3 regions of the Limnohabitans sp. 103DPR2 genome follow, and region 1 is predicted to be linked to each of the others. Evidence: predicted binding sites of a transcription regulator. Region 1 holds the regulator's gene; each other region holds the start of a gene.
The links. The regulator FNR, encoded in region 1, switches genes on or off when oxygen is low (the NO sensors DNR and NnrR bind a similar motif). The targets are predictions, from matches to a motif close to TTGATNNNNATCAA.
Positions count from the first base shown of each region.

Region 2: L103DPR2_RS01045 (fatty acid desaturase) is a predicted target of FNR. The motif match lies at 2,287-2,300, and genes of this name have one in related genera.
Region 3: L103DPR2_RS14210 (DUF3149 domain-containing protein) is a predicted target of FNR. The motif match lies at 2,485-2,498, and genes of this name have one in related genera.

Region 1 covers NZ_CP011834.1:2,172,270-2,177,740, forward strand. The annotation lists gene L103DPR2_RS10440 (sulfite exporter TauE/SafE family protein) at 1-632, shown strand, start outside; gene L103DPR2_RS10445 (sulfite exporter TauE/SafE family protein) at 640-1,314, opposite strand; gene hemN (oxygen-independent coproporphyrinogen III oxidase) at 1,321-2,703, opposite strand; gene fnr (fumarate/nitrate reduction transcriptional regulator Fnr) at 2,909-3,631, shown strand; gene L103DPR2_RS10460 (hypothetical protein) at 3,648-3,953, opposite strand; gene L103DPR2_RS10465 (hypothetical protein) at 3,971-4,252, opposite strand; gene ccoG (cytochrome c oxidase accessory protein CcoG) at 4,290-5,471, opposite strand, start outside.
Region 2 covers NZ_CP011834.1:240,691-246,161, forward strand. The annotation lists gene L103DPR2_RS01035 (tripartite tricarboxylate transporter substrate binding protein) at 1-647, opposite strand, end outside; gene L103DPR2_RS01040 (MmgE/PrpD family protein) at 713-2,089, opposite strand; gene L103DPR2_RS01045 (fatty acid desaturase) at 2,378-3,484, shown strand; gene L103DPR2_RS01050 (phosphoglycerate kinase) at 3,589-4,779, opposite strand; gene L103DPR2_RS01055 (AzlD domain-containing protein) at 4,909-5,253, opposite strand; gene L103DPR2_RS01060 (AzlC family ABC transporter permease) at 5,250-5,471, opposite strand, start outside.
Region 3 covers NZ_CP011834.1:1,199,456-1,204,926, forward strand. The annotation lists gene L103DPR2_RS05920 (NUDIX hydrolase) at 1-770, shown strand, start outside; gene L103DPR2_RS05925 (sulfite exporter TauE/SafE family protein) at 803-1,543, shown strand; gene L103DPR2_RS05930 (Crp/Fnr family transcriptional regulator) at 1,565-2,269, shown strand; gene L103DPR2_RS14210 (DUF3149 domain-containing protein) at 2,282-2,410, opposite strand; gene L103DPR2_RS05935 (rhodanese-like domain-containing protein) at 2,594-2,974, shown strand; gene L103DPR2_RS05940 (carboxymuconolactone decarboxylase family protein) at 2,998-3,342, shown strand; gene L103DPR2_RS05945 (class I SAM-dependent methyltransferase) at 3,345-3,968, opposite strand; gene L103DPR2_RS05950 (rhodanese-like domain-containing protein) at 3,965-4,312, opposite strand; gene L103DPR2_RS05955 (MBL fold metallo-hydrolase) at 4,388-5,428, opposite strand; gene soxB (thiosulfohydrolase SoxB) at 5,442-5,471, opposite strand, start outside.

The sequences.
Region 1 (5,471 bases):
CCATCATCTTCACCTCCATCTCCAGTGTCCGTGCGCACAACAAAAAAGGTGCTGTGCGTTGGGATCTGGTCAAAGGACTGGCCCCGGGCATTGTGATGGGCAGCTTCTTGGCCAGCATGGGTGCTTTTGCTGCCCTCAAGGGTTCTTATTTGGCGCTGTTTTTTGCGCTGTTTGTCGGCTTCTCTGCCACTCAAATGTTCTTGGACAAAAAACCAGCCCCCAATCGCCAAGTGCCAGGCACGCCCGGCTTGTTAGGCGCTGGTGGTGTCATTGGCTTTTTGTCGGGCATGGTAGGTGCCGGCGGCGGTTTTGTCAGCGTGCCCTTCATGACTTGGTGCAACGTGGCCATTCACAATGCCGTGGCCACCAGCTCAGCATTGGGCTTCCCCATTGCTTTGGCCAATGTCATTGGCTATGTGGTTGCAGGACAAGACGTTCCCAATTTGCCTGAGCACAGTTTTGGTTATTTGTGGCTGCCAGGTTTGGTGGTCATTGCCAGCTGCAGCGTGTTCATGGCCCCCATGGGTGCAAGTGCGGCGCACAAACTTCCTGTTAAACAATTGAAGCGCACATTTGCATTCGTGCTGTATTTGCTGGCCGCTTACATGCTGTACAAAGGTTTTACGGCCTAAATCACCGTCAGGTCACGCACCAAGGGGCTTGGTTGTGCGCCAAGCCCATCCACAAGGCCCAGCCCGATGTGCAGGCCAGTGCCAGACCCGCCAGGCGAATGCCCCAAGCACCGTCCCCAAGGGTTTTCAGCTTCAAGAGCAACCAGGGCGCCAATCCCAAGCTCACGCCACTGCCCAGCGCAAAACAAGCCATGGTGAGTGCACCGTCAAGCACATTGCCCGTGAGGGCCGCCACCATGAGGGCTGAATAAAGCAGGCCGCAGGGCATCAGGGCCCACAAAACACCAACGGCCAAAGGTGCAATTTTTCCCCAATGGGCATTCAAGCGCCGAATTTTGGCCCAGAGTTGCTGCGCACTTTGATCGAGCCAAACGGGTTGTTTGGCCTGCCAAATCAACAAGAGGCCCAAGACGACGGCCGCCACATGCAACATGCTCCAGACGGGCCTCAAGGCCGCTGACTCAACAGTCAGCCAGCCCAAGGCTTGGACACTGAGGGCCGCCAAGCCGCCCATCAGGCTGTAGCCCAGCCAGCGTCCTATTTGGAAGGACAACAGCGCCCTGTTTTGATTTGCGCCTGCCACCTGCCCCATGCCTGCACAGGCAGCGCCGCACATGGCGACGCAATGTGGCCCACCGGCCAATCCCATGATCAAAGCCGTGAGGGCTAAGGAATTCTGCATGCAGCGTTAGATGATTTTAGAAAAGCGAGTTCGGTTGCGGTCAGCTTGCAAATACTTGTCAAAGACCATGGCCACACCCCGAACAAAAAACCAGCCCATGGGTGTGACTTGCAATCCGCCATCCGACAACTCTACCAAACCTTGCGTCTGCAAGATTTCAAGTTGGCTCAATTCACTGGCAAAGTATTTTTTGGCATCGATCAGCCAAGCTTCGTTGAAGGCATCGTACTGAACATGGCCCTGGCACATGATGGCCATGATCCAGGCACGGCGAATCAGGTCATCGCGTGACAAGGCCAAGCCCTTCACGATGGGCAACTGGCCGGTGTCGAGCATGTCCACATACTCTTCCATGGTCTTGGCGTTTTGGCTGTAGGTGCCCCCCATGCGGCCAATGGCCGACACGCCCAAGCCGATCAAGTCGCAATCGGGTTGTGTGCTGTAACCCTGAAAGTTACGATGCAAGCGGCCTTGCCGTTTGGCCACTGCCAACGCATCTTCAGGCAACGCAAAGTGGTCCATGCCGACATACACATAGCCCGCATTCATCAACGCATCCATAGACCTTGACAGCATGGCAATCTTGCTTGAAGCCACAGGCAACTCTGCCGCCAGGATGCGACGCTGTGGTTTAAAACGTTCTGGCAAATGCGCATAGGCATAGAGCGCAATGCGGTCTGGCCGCAGCTCGTTCACTTGCTGCAACGTTCGATCAAATGATTCAGGTGTTTGCTTGGGCAAGCCATAAATCAAATCAACATTGACCGATTCAAAACCAATTTTGCGTGCAGCGGCCACCAATGCAAAAACTTGTTCAGCCGGTTGAATTCGGTGAACTGCTTTTTGCACCTCAGGGTCAAAGTCTTGAACGCCAAAGCTCAAGCGGTTGAAGCCCAATTCAAACAACAAAGCCAAGCGCTCATCGCTGACAGTGCGCGGGTCCACTTCGACGGAATATTCTCCGCCCGCCACGAATGTGAAACTGCGCTTGAGCACAGCCATCAATTCACGCAACTCTTCATTGCTCAAAAATGTGGGCGTGCCGCCCCCTAGGTGCAACTGACTGACCGACTGGCCAAGGCCCATGGCCGAGGTGTACATCTCTACTTCTTTGGCCAAATAGCGCAAATAAGGTTCAGCTTTTTCGTGATGCTTGGTGATGATCTTGTTGCATGCGCAGTAATAGCAAAGCGATTCACAAAACGGAATGTGAACATAGATCGACAGGGGTCTGTTTTTTTGTCCCACACCCTGGTTTCGAAGCGCAAGGGCTTGGATCAAATCTTCTTGAGAAAAAGCCTCGACAAAACGGTCGGCTGTCGGGTAAGAGGTATAGCGCGGGCCCGGCACGTCAAAGCGCGTCAGTAATTCTGGTGTCAAAAAGGACATGCGGCAATTCCCAAGACTGGCATATTTGTAGGTTTTAGTTAATGTGCCTTTTGTGACACCATTTAAACTTGACTTAAATCAAATTTTTGCCATTCAGGGCCTGAAAAAAAGATTCATGAAAGCTTGAGATGCGTCAATTGCGTCAAGTAGGTATAAGCTAATGACTTGACTTGTCGCAATGTCAATTTTTTGAATTGAGAACGCCATGAAACCCGAAATGATCAAAGTCGCATGTTCCAACTGCAACTTGCGCGAACTCTGCATGCCCATGGGTCTGTCTGACCATGACCTGGAACGCTTGGATGAAGTCGTGGCCACTCGCCGCAAAATCAAACGCGGCAGCACCCTCTTCAGCAACGGCGAAAAGTTCACTTCGCTCTATGCCATTCGCACCGGGTTTTTCAAAACCTGCTTGGCTTCTGAAGATGGCCGCGACCAGGTAACAGGCTTTCAGATGGCCGGCGAAATCATTGGCCTGGATGGCATCGTGAACGACCGTCACAGCTGCGATGCAGTGGCCTTAGAAGATGCCGAAGTTTGCGTCATGCCCTTTGATCGCATTGAAGAAATTTCCCGCGAGGTAACCGCCTTGCAACACCATGTCCACAAAATCATGAGCCGAGAAATCGTGCGCGAACATGGCGTCATGCTGTTGTTGGGCAGCATGCGTGCTGAGGAACGTTTGGCGGCCTTTTTGTTGAACTTGGTGCAGCGCTTGCACTCACGCGGTTTTTCACAGTCAGAATTGGTTCTGCGCATGACACGAGAAGAAATTGGCAGTTACTTGGGTCTCAAACTTGAAACAGTCAGCCGCACTTTCTCCAAATTTGTCGAGGATGGCATTGTCGAAGTGAAACAACGCCACGTGAAAATTTTGGACACCGAGGCGCTACAGCGCATGGTGAATACGCAGCCTCAATGCCATTGAGGCACAGCTCAAAGACTTAGCAGCAACCCTTGTCGCCCTCTGCACCTTGCGTGCAATTGGGGGGGCGTTTGTCCACCGGCACAGGACATCGATTGACCTCGAAGGGTGACATGGACAACAGCGTGGTGAGGCTACTCGACACCATGGCCAATGCCCAAAACACAAAAAATGACACGGTGTACACGCCTTGCCTTGACAGGGTCATTTGCTGACCGAACCAATGCATGTCCTCGGGGTCAAACATGCCAAACACCACCAACTCTAGCAAGCCTGCCACCAAAAAGGCGGGCCACACAATCCACATCAGTCTTTGAGCCAGCATGTTTGTCTCCAGTTTTGTTATTTTTTCGAGGCTGGAACGACGCCCGTTGCTGCGTGGTTTCGAGCTTGCAGCGCAGGGGCCATGGCAGCGTCTAATTTTTCTTGATTTTCAATGGCATTGCGTGGGTTCAGTGCCTCAGTTGGCAGGACCGGGTCGGGAATGGTGATCGCCAAGTAAAGCGTCGCAAAAGCCGCCACCACCACCACAACTGGGCCAGCAATGATCATCCAGACCATGCCAAACGACCACCAAGGCTTGGCTTGGCTCACTTTTGAATGCGTCAAAGTGTTTGTATTCATGAAGCGCTCGTTTCTTGATGTGTGTGTCGGATGAAGCTTATCGCGGAATTAAAAAGACAGACTTCTCTTCAAGCAGCGTATGGCCTGTTTCGTTGTCATCCGAAGCTTCAATGGTAAATCGCACAGGGTATGAACCAGGCACGGCAGAATCATAAGGAACTTGAAGTCGAACTGAAACCCAACGTGATTGGGTGGACTCCACCGTCAAATCTTCGGAGTCTGTGAGCACTTTCAGTTCATACATACCCTCTGCCGTCACTTTGAAATGTTGGCGTTTTTCAGCGGCATTCATGATCTGCAAACGGTACACATTTTCAATGTTGCCGCCGCTGACGATCCGCGCCAATGTTGCCCTGTCGCGAACCACATCCACTTTGAAGGACTTTCGCGTCAGCAAACTGCCAAACAACAAGGCCACGACCAACAACAAAATACCTGTATAAATGAGCACCCGAGGCCTGAAGATGTGCTTCAAGGTTTGCGACGCAGTCCACTTGTTTTGCATCGCATGTTGGGTGGAATATTTCACCAAGCCCCGTGGATATCCCACCTTGTCCATCACGGTGTCACAGACATCGGCACATGCGCCACAGCCAATGCATTCGTATTGCAAGCCATTGCGAATGTCGATGCCTGTGGGGCAAACTTGCACACACAAAGTGCAATCAACGCATGCACCTAAACTCAGGGTGGCCAAATCTGCTTTTTTGGAACGTGCGCCCCGCGGTTCACCGCGCTCTGCGTCGTACGTGACAATCAGGGTGTCTTTGTCAAACATGGCGCTTTGAAAGCGCGCATAGGGGCACATGTACTTGCAAACTTGTTCGCGCATGAAGCCGGCATTGCCGTAGGTGGCAAAGCCGTAGAAGAAGACCCAAAACACTTCCCAGGACGACATGTTGCCCAAAAAGAATTCCATGCCCAGTTCACGGATTGGTGTGAAGTAACCAACAAAGGTAAAGCCAGTCCAAATGGACAAACCAATCCAAAGGAAATGTTTGTACCATTTCTTGACCAGTTTCTCCAAAGACATGTCTTGAGAGTCAAGGCGCATGCGCGCTGTGCGATCGCCCTCCACTTTGCGCTCTATCCACATGAAAATTTCGCTGTAGACGGTTTGAGGGCATGCATAGCCACACCACAAACGCCCCGCGATGGCGGTGAATAAGAACAAAGAAAATGCGGAGATGACCAACAAGCCTGTCAAATAAATGAAGTC
Region 2 (5,471 bases), 1.0 Mb from region 1:
TCTTGAATTTCACCAATGCCAATGTCGTACGTGCCATTGAGCACGCCGATCATCATGTCACCACCGCCCTCGTGACTCACGATGGGTACTTTGACATTGGCCGCACGCGCCAACTTCTCCATGCCAATGCGTTCCAAGGAAGCGGGATTGGCTGCGCCCCAACGTGACTTGCCAGGATTGGCTTTGGCAAAAGCCATCACATCTTGCAATGATTTAAAAGGTGAGTCGGCACGGGTGAACACCACTTCTGGATCGATGAAGACGATCAACATGGGGTCCAAGCCCTCATAACCCACACTGGGTTTCGACAGCAAGGTGGTTTGAATGTAGGTCGGTGTGGTGCCATAAAAGGTTGCGCCATCAGGTGCCGCCTTGGCCACATGCGCCAACGCTTTGGCACCACTGCCACCGCGAATGTTTTCCACCGCAAAATTGGTTTTCATCACGCCGCTTAAATGTTTGCTCAAGTCGCGCAAAAATACGTCGGTGCCGCCACCTGGACTGGAGTGCGTGACCAAGGTCACGCGGCTCACGGGGTAGGGCGCAGCTGCTGCACCGGCCGCAGCGTTTTGTGCCATCGCAGGGGACAGGCTCCAGCATGCCATCGACAATGCCAAAACCGCTTTCAAACCAACAATGCGTTTCATGTGTGTCTCCGTTTTACGAAAAAAAATCCCGAGGCAGGTGCCATCGGGATCGGGGTTTTGCCAGCTTACTGGGTCAAGCTCTTGAGCAAGGCTTTCAAATCATTTTGCGCAGCCAAGCTCATGCACAAGTTCCAAGCTTCTTCCGTTTTGGCGGCGCCCAAAATAGGCGTGCTTTGATCGACAAACTTGGCCTTGAGTTGCTCGTTGCTCATGGGCTTTTCCAAACTGCCAATGGCGCGCTCAATGTAGATGTGGTGCTTTTGGCCGTCGGTGGTTTCCAAGGTCACATCGACAGAAGCTTCGTGGATGCTGCGGTCCACAATCAATTCGACTTTGTCGCGCACGCCAATCACCAGCGGTGAGCGCACCACGTCGTCGGCGTACTCGTGTTCGCCGGCGCGGCCGTAGATCAATGCCACGGCGCATGAATGAAAGACACTGAACTTGGCCAACAAGCCATCGGTCGGTGTTTTCTTTCCCGTGAGTTCTTGCACCAAGGGGTGCGCCTTCAAAGTCACTTTGGCCACTTGTTCGGGCTTCAAGTTGTGCTTCTCACGCAATTGCACGCACGCGTCGATGGCGGGGTGAATCACGATGCCGCAAGCAAATGGCTTGTACGTGTTGAGTTCAATTTCCCAAGACTTGCCCAGGTTCTCCGTGACTTCTTTCCAATCGGTTTTGTCAGAGAACACTTGCATCAAACCGCGCGGTGCTTCCAAAGCGCGGGGTGATGCGGTGTAACCGTGCTTGGCCATCAAAGCAGACATCAGGCCCACTTTGGCTGCACCACCGGGGTGGAAAGGCTTGGTCATGGTGCCAAACTGTTCACGCAGGCCCACAGGTTGTGACGCGGCAATGCCCAAAGCCATTTGCGTTTGTTTGGCATTCAGGCCGAGCAAACGAGAGCAGGCAGCCGCACTGCCCAACATGCCGGTCGAACCCGTGATGTGCCAACCGCGGTCGTAGTGGTTGGGGTACACCGCATTGCCCACTCGGCAAGACACTTCCACACCAATCACCAAGGCGTCGATCAATTGACGGCCGGTAGAGCCCAAATGCTCACCCAAAGCCAAGATGGCAGAAGCCACAGGACCAGCGGGGTGAATGATGGTTTTCAGGTGCGTGTCATCAAAGTCAAACGTGTGCGAGCTGATGCCATTGAGCAAAGCGGCATTGGCCATGTCAACGCGATCGCTGCGGCCCAAGACGGAGGCTTGCGCAGAAGGGGCCAACTCTTTCACGGCGCCCAAGGCGGCTTCAATGGTTTCATGGGTGCTTGGACCCACAGTACAGCCCGCCCAGTTGGCAAAGGTGCGGTGGGCTTGGGCTTCAACAGCATCCGACCAGCCCTTGGAAGGGTGGTTGGCCACAAATTCGGCCAGCAGTTGGGTAATGGCGGGGGCGTTGGCGTCGGCAACGACGGTCGTATTGCGTGCAGTCATGTCAAAAAAGGGCTTATCGCCTCAAATTAGGGAAATCAAATGGAGGGCTGATCATAGGTGAATCGAGAATTTTTCGCAGACTTGCTCACAGAGTACATAGCGAAAAGCGCCTAATGCGCACATTCTTGCTAGAGATTTCCTCACATTATTTGGCGCCTGAGCCTGGGTGTGGCTTGGGCCCGACGTTCAGTGACTCATTGACCCATGTCAGTCACAGGAAAAGTCTCTCGGTTTAGACTCGGGGTATTCGATTTGATGGCCAACCAGCTCTGCTGCTGCGCCCTGTTTATGACTACACAAACCTCACCTGAAAACGCCCCGATCCCTCTGGATCAAGAAATGCCGCACCGCAAAGTCATCCGCCAATGGCTGTTGCCTTTGTCTGAGCGCTCTACCTTGCGCGCGTTCGTCCTGTTGTTGATTGACACGGCTCTGTTTGTTGGGCTCATCGCAGGCACCGTTGCGCTTGAATCTGTCTGGCTCAAGTTGCTGTGCGGATTGGCCGCTGGTTTTGTCATTGGTCGCTTGTTCATCTTGGGCCATGACGCTTGCCACCAAAGCCTCACGCCCCACCGCGAGTTGAACAAATGGATTGGCCGTTACGCATTCTTGTACTCGCTCACGCCTTACAGCTTGTGGGACACCGGCCACAACGTGGTGCACCACGGTTACACCAACTTGAAGGGCGTTGACTTTGTCTGGACGCCGCTCACAGCCGAAGAGTTTGCAGCACTCGGCCCCATAGATCGTTTGCTGCAATACCTTTATCGCAGTGGTTGGGCGCCCGGTCTGTACTACCTGATTGAAATTTGGTGGAAGCGTGAATTCTTCCCTAACAAAACGCACATGCCTACACGTCGTCCTATCTTCTTCAAGGACAGCTTGTTGGTCACCGTGTTTGGTGTCTTGTGGGTCGGTGTGATGGCCTATGCAGCAGGCGCCACAGGCCAGTCCGTCTGGCTCACCTTGCTGATGGGCGTGTTGGTGCCTTTCTTGTTCTGGAACACCATGATTGGTTTTGTGGTCTATGTTCACCACACCCATGTGCGTGTGTCTTGGCACAACGAAAAGTCGGCTTGGACCAAAGCACAACCCTTTGTGTCCACCACCGTGCACCTCACCTTCCCCATGAAGATTGGTAACATGGTTCACCACATCATGGAGCACACCGCGCACCACGTGGACATGAGCATTCCGCTTTACCGCTTGAAGCAAGCGCAAGCTAAGCTGGAAGAAATGCTGCCAGGTCGCATCATTGTTCAGCCCTTCTCTTGGAGCTGGTATTTCAAAACAGCCAAGGCCTGCAAGCTTTACGACTTCACACGTGAATGCTGGACTGACTTTCAAGGACAGATGACGAGCCCTGTTCGCGGCAATTTGCCCGCCAAAACTTAAAGCTGTCCGAGCATCTGCTCCAACCGCGCAAGCAAAAAGGCCGCTGACATCAGCGGCCTTTTTTGTGGTGCCGACCGCATTGCGCGGGCTTGGGCAAGCGGTGTTTACTGCGCGCGCTTCGTCAAAATTTCCAACGCCGGTAAAGTCTTGCCTTCCAGCATTTCCAAGAAAGCGCCGCCACCGGTGGAGATGTAGCCCACTTGTTTCTCAATGCCGTACTTGGCAATGGCAGCCAAGGTGTCACCACCGCCCGCAATGCTGAAAGCTTTCGATTCGGCAATGGCCTGTGCAATGACGCGTGTGCCGTTTGCAAACGCGTCAAACTCAAACACGCCAACGGGGCCATTCCACACAATGGTGCCCGCCGCTTTGAGTTGCGTGGCCAATTTGGCCGCCGTCTCCGGGCCAATGTCCAAAATCAAATCGTCATCGGCCACCTCCGTGGCTTTCTTCACGGTGGCAACGGCATCCGCTGAAAAAGTTTTGGCGGTGACAACATCGGTGGGGATCGGCACTTCGGCGCCGCGCGCTTTCATGATGTCGATCACGGCTTTGGCTTCTGCCAACAAATCGGGTTCAGCCAAGCTCTTGCCAATTTTCAAACCAGCGGCCAGCATGAAGGTGTTGGCAATGCCGCCGCCCACAATCAGTTGGTCCACCTTGTCGGCCAAGCTCTTCAAAATGGTGAGCTTGGTCGACACTTTGCTGCCCGCCACAATGGCGGCCAAGGGACGTGCAGGATGGGCCAAGGCTTTGGTAATGGCGTCAATTTCGGCTGCCAACAAAGGGCCTGCGCACGCCACTTTGGCGTATTCGGCAATGCCGTAGGTGGTGCCTTCTGCGCGGTGCGCCGTGCCAAACGCATCGTTCACAAAAATGTCGCAAAGTGCGGCCATTTTTTGGGCCAATTCGGAGTTGTTCTTTTTCTCGCCTTTGTTCACGCGGCAGTTTTCGAGCAGCACCACTTGGCCTGCCGCCACGTCCACACCGTCCACCCAATTGGCTTTGAGCACCACATCACGGTCCAGCAATTCAGCCAAGCGTTTGGCAACGGGCGCCAAAGAATCTTCGGCCTTGAATTCGCCTTCGGTGGGACGACCCAAATGACTGGTGACCATGACGGCAGCGCCAGCATCGAGTGCCATTTGAATGCAAGGCACAGAGGCACGGATGCGCGTGTCTTCGGTGATGTCGCCCGCATCGTTTTGCGGCACGTTCAAATCGGCACGGATGAAAACACGTTGGCCTTTGACTTTGCCTTGTTGACACAAATCAGAAAAACGAATGACGTTCATGGAAATTCTCTTGAATAACAAAAATGAATGAGTCGTCTTCTGATCCCTCAGAGACTTTTCACAACAAACAGAATTTTAGTCGGGCAAGCTTGCGCAAACCTAACCACCGCTTTTGTAACAAGGCGTGACTTACCAACCTGCGAGCAAGTGCAAGGGCAAGAAAGTCAGCATGCCCACCACAATGGTCAAGAGCACGTTGCGGCGCCAAAAGTAAACGGCGGCGCCCACTGCGGCGCCCATCCACCGGGCGTCCATCCAGGTGTGCAAAAACTCGCCTTGTTGCATCAAAATTTCAGGCAAGACCACCGCCGCCATGGCCGCAATGGGCGCATATTGCAAACCCCGCTGCGCCCAATCGGGCAAGGCCCATTCTTCACTTGAAAAGAAAAAGAAACTGCGCGTCAAAATGGTCACGCCCGTCAAACCCACAATCACAGCCAAGGTCCACAGATCGGTGCCTTCAAAGAAATTCATGCCGGCGCTCCTGCACGTTTTGATTGAAAGCTTTCAAGCGACATGCTCAACACCACGGCCACACCGATCGCCAACACAATGTTCAACTTCAACGGCAAGTGATAGGCCATGATGGCCGTTGCCGCAGCCACAGCTGCTGCAAAGATGCGCATCCGTGTGCTGGCCAAAGAGCACAAAATGCCCACCAAGCACAAGGTGCCAGCAAAGCCCAAGCCCCA
Region 3 (5,471 bases), 970 kb from region 1:
ATTTGGGCAGCGCACATTCTCCTGCGGGTTATCTCACACCGGCCCATGCCAAAGTGATTCTGTCCATTCGCAAAGACTGGACAAGTGTGCCGCATGGCTTGGTGTGGGATACGCCAGAGCATACGCATGCTACTCGAAGCGCAGCTTTGCAAAGTTTGGCGATTGAGTTGCGTGACCTCGGACATGTTACCGGCTGGCGCAATGAAAAATTCAGTTTCTGGCCCGATTCAGAAATCATGTTCAATGGCCAATGTATCGAGCCAACAAATGCACACCAAGCTGCATTCGAAATGGAGCGCGCAGCCTATCGGTTCTTTGGTTTGCGCAGCCATGCGGTGCATGTCAATGGATTCACCGAAGACGGTTTTGTGTGGTGTGGTCGGCGCTCTCTCACCAAACCAACGGATCCCGGCATGCTTGACAACATTGCGGCAGGCGGTTTGCCCGTGGGCGAGTCCTTGCAGCTGTGCTGTGTTCGAGAAATGGCAGAAGAGGCTGGTTTGTCGGAGGCGCTAGCCTCGACGGCTGTTGCCAATGGCCAGGTGACCACCTGCCGCTCGGTGGCCAGGGGTTGGCATCACGAAACATTGTGGGTCTACAACTTGGTGGTGCCTGCCGATGTTCAGCCGGTTAACCAAGATGGTGAAGTGGCGGAGTTCAATTTACTGGCACCGCAGCAAGTGGTTCAGGCCATCGCTTCCAAAAGCATGACCGTCGATGCGTCTTGCGTGATTGCGCATGCGGTGTTGCACGCAATTGCGCATGCTTGAGCGTCAACGCAAATTTTCTTAAAGCTAAAGTCATGGACATCAGCCTCTATTCCGTGGCCGTGATTTTTGCAGGCTATTTTGTTCTGGGCACGGCTGGCTTCGGTTCAGCATTGATCATTGTGCCTTTGTTGGCATGGCATTGGCCGCTGGCATTTGTGGTGCCCTTGGTATTGTTGATCGATGTGCCTGCAGCGGTTTTGCACACGGGTCTGAATTTCAAGCAGGTGATGTGGCGTGAGTTGCCGCCTTTGCTGCCTTCGGTGGTGGTCGGTGCCTTGGCGGGCATTGGGTTAATTCGCTGGACTCAGGGTGAGTGGCTTTTGTTGATCTTGGGCGGCTATGTCATCTTTATCGGTTGGAAAGGCTTGAGCGGCGCGGCAACAGCTGTTCGCGTGAGTTCATCTGGCTTGCACTTTGCAGGATTTGCCATGGGTTTGGTGGAAACCATGTTTGGAACGGCAGGGCCTGTGGTCATGTCGTGGTTGTCGCAGCGCGTGGCCGATCCGTTTCTAATCCGCGCGACCATGCCCATGACCATCATTGGTTTGTCCTCCATCGCGCTTGGCATGGTAGGCGCAACAGGCGGCTTGGCGGAGGTATCGCTCTGGACAGTGTTGGCAAGTTTGATGCCGTTTGCATTGTTGGGTGTTGGACTTGGACATTGGGTTTCTAAGCGAATTTCTGCGGCTGTGCTTCGACCCTTTATTTATGGCTTCTTGTGCTTGAGTGGCTTTGTGCTGTGCGCCAGGGCTTTGCGAGGGTTATATTCATGACTTGTGAATTGAGAAAATCAAATGATCCCCATTCATGTTGAATCAGCTTGGAAAGGTACTTCCGATTGCCGTTCATGCGGCATTCGCGATCTGGTTTTGTTTGCCGATTTGAATGAGGATGATTTTGGGCTCATTCACGCGCCCATTGATGACATGGCCTATCCGGTTGGAGGGCTGCTTTATTCAGAAGGCGACAAAGCCTTGGGCGTGTTCACGCTGCGCCAAGGCATGGTCAAGTTGGTTCGCTCCACAGCCGATGGCAGAGAGCGCATCATTCGCGTGTTGCGTGCGGGTGATGTGGTGGGCATTGAGGCATTGGCCACGGGGCAATACGATTCAGAGGCCGTGGCACTCAATGATGTCAAAGTCTGTCGAATTCCGTTGGGCGTGATGCACAAACTTAGCACGCAGTCACCCAGACTTCACAACCGATTGATGCAGAAATGGCAGCAAGCGTTAAAAGGGGCAGACGATTGGTTGGCCGATTTGAACTTTGGAACTGCGCGCCAAAGGGTTTCAAAATTCATTCTGAAAATGCGCCATGATGATTTGCCAAACCAAAGCAGCATGTTCTCTCGTGAAGACATGGGCGCCATGATGGACCTCAAATTAGAAACCGTCAGCCGTGAAGTGAGTGGTCTTGTTCGCGAGCAAGTGATAGAACCATTGGACAAATCGGGACGGCTGTATCGCATCCAAAACGAACAAGCACTTCAAACTGCCTGATTGCAAAAGTGATCAGGATTTGGGGGGTGTTCCTGACAAAAACAGCCTTAGAAAAAATACCGCCATGCCCATCATAAACACGATGCCGATGAAGCTCATCAGGCCGTAGTCTGTGAAAAACAAGTCGTGTAACAATTTCATTTTTTTCTCCTTCAGAGTGTTTTGAAATAGCAATGTCAATGTGTCCATCTTGCTAGGACGGTCATCAGTCCTCTTTGATCTGCGTTAAGTTTTGTAGACATTTAATTCGCAAAAATGCTGGACACGCAAATACCTAAGGGGGTATATTTGAAAGCACTTGAATTGATTAAAGCGAAGTGAAAAATGAAAACACCTCACGACTTGGTATTGGCCGCAAAACAAACGGTTCTTGAAATTCCAATTGACAAAGCGCCTGCTGTGATTGCTCAAAATGACGTGTTAATTGACGTTCGTGAGGCTGAGGAGTTTCAGTCTGGTCATCTACCTGGTGCTATTCACATGTCACGCGGCATGTTGGAGTTCAAGCTTGCAGCCAATCCGCAATATCAATCGCGCGATCTCAAAATCACTCTGTATTGCAAAACCAGTGGCAGGGCTGCACTGTGTGCTCAGTCATTGAAAGAAATGGGCTATTCACATGTGAGTTCTATCGCAGGTGGTTTTGATGCATGGCAAGCAGCAGGCTTTCATGTTGAAAAACCAGTTGCCCCATCCTTTGACTAAGACTTGATAGAAAGACTGATCTCATGAGTACCTTTGAGCATGCTGAGCTGATTCAAAACATCAATGCAAGCCTCACACCTTTTCGTCAATCTCAGCCCGATGTCATGCAAGGTTTTGGGCAATTGGCACGCAGCGCCATGGCGGAAGGTGAAGTCAGTACCAAGCACAAGGAATTGATTGCTTTGGCCATTGGTATCACGCAGCATTGCTCTGGCTGCATCGGCTTTCATGTGAAAGCACTATTGAAGTTGGGTTGTACACGCCAAGAGCTTGAAGAGATGCTGGCCGTGTGCGTCTACATGGGCGGTGGCCCTGCATTGATGTACGCTGCAGAAGCGCTCAAAGCTTGGGAAACCTTTTCTGCTTAAACCTATGGGTTAGGTTTTTGCCCGATGTAGCCCACCAGTGCCGACATACCACTGTGCCCCGGACCTTCATCGACTTCTTCCAGATAGGTTTTGATGTCCAGGACCTTGTAGCCTTTGAAAGCGCTCAGCAGCAAGTCTTCGTCGTACAGGTTTTCGAGAATGCCAGGCCCACCTGTTTTGTATTGCATCTGGTCTTTGCCATATCCTTGAATGATCAGAGTGCCGCCAGGCTTAAGTGCAGAGTTTAATTTTGTAAATATTTCTGTACGTGCTTCTGGATCGGCAAATTGAAAAAAGATACCTGCAATGGTGTCGTACTGGTTGGCTTGCCAATCAAAACTTTGCCAGTCGCTGCAATGAAAGTTGACCGCTACCTGATGTTTGGCAGCCAATTGCTTAGCTTTTGCAATGGCAATGGGTGAGAAGTCGAATGCATCAACGTCATAACCTTGCGATGCAAGCCAAACGCTGTTACGGCCTTCACCATCGGCAATGCACAAGGCCTTGCCTCTTTGAAGCAAGGGTGTTTTGTCAGCCAAGTATTGATTGGGTTTTTCACCAAAAAGGTAATCGTCCGTGGAGAAGCGTTCATTCCAACGCGCCAATGGGTTAGAAAATTGAGTCATGCCAGGTTGCTCCAATTGCCTATGTTGTGAACTTGGCGGTATCCGTTTTTGAGCAGCAGAAGTTTAGCCATGCCGCTGCGGGTGCCGCTGGCACAGCACACCACCACTGGCTTGTCTTTGGGTATTTCGTTCAATCGGCTGCTTAATTCAGACAGAGGGATGTTGACAGTGCCCGCTGCATTGGCATTGGCAAACTCGCCTACGGAGCGAACATCGACAAGTGTGGCGCCTGCACTCTTCAGAACTGGAAGCTCTGACTTCACTTGTTTGGCGCGCCACCATTTGTAAGTCCACCACAGAATTAAGAGTACAAACGGCCAATACTCTTTGATCAATTGTTGCATCGATTACTTTCTAACTTATTCGCAATCCGTTGTGACTCATTCAATCTGTCAGCAGCCGATATGTGACCATTCTGTTTAGAAAGCTTCTTTTTCAGCTTCTAAATATGCAAGGCTGGTGTACTTGCCAATGTTGTTCTCAAAGCCCTGCATGTCTGTGGCACGTTTTTTCACGCGCGGGTCATTGAGAACCATCTGTTTGGCTTCAGCCTCTGACTTGCCATCTTTGACGGCCTGTAAGCAGGGCTCCCAAATGCCCGCCAAAAACTGGCCATAGGTCTCGAGTAAATTTTTAGCAGGTTGACCATGACCCGGCAGCCATAATTGCTGGCCTGCGTTGTCGCTGAGCGCTTTGAAATACTTGAAGGTGCCAGGGTAAGAGCCGTCATCGATGTTGGCAATGCGGTTGGCCATGGCAATGTCGCCCACGCTGGTGACTTTGTCTTGAACCACTTCAACACACAAGTCGGCGTCGGTGTGGGCGCGGCCATAGTGATGCATGACCAAATCGACGTCGCCAAATTTGAACTTTTGGCCGTGGGTGACCACCTTGTTGGGCGGCACAGCCTTGGTGCCAGCCGAAGACTGATTGGTCCAACGCTCCATCAAAACACGCCAAGTATTGCCTTCGATGCCCTTGATGGTTTCTTGTGTCTTGGCCAAAGCGTAGATGGGCAACTGTGTGCCGTACTCTTCAGCAAAGGCATGATTGCCCAACCAATGGTCGCCATGGAAGTGGCTGTTGAACACGGCTACCACAGGCAAAGGCGTCACTTTTTTGATCATGCGAATGGCCATCTGGCCAATTTGTAAAGAGCTGCCGGAATCCAAAATGATGACGCCCGCAGTGGTGACCACAAAGGTGACGTTGGACATCATGCCGCGATTTTCGGGCGTGGGAAATCCATCGGGTGCAAAGATCATCCACACATGTTTGGACAGTTGGATGGGCGGAATGTCTTTAACAGGTGGGCCCACCAAAAAGTCTTGCACATCAGCTGCAAAAGTTTGCAGCTCTGGCCACATGCCCACCAGCCCCGCGCCGATGGCGGATGCCCCCAAAAAAGTGCGACGTGGTAAGACCGGCGTTGCGTGCTGTTTCGTTTTGAAGTGGGTCATGAGAAGACTCCTGTTAGGCCACGTACCCTGGGTTGGGCAAGCC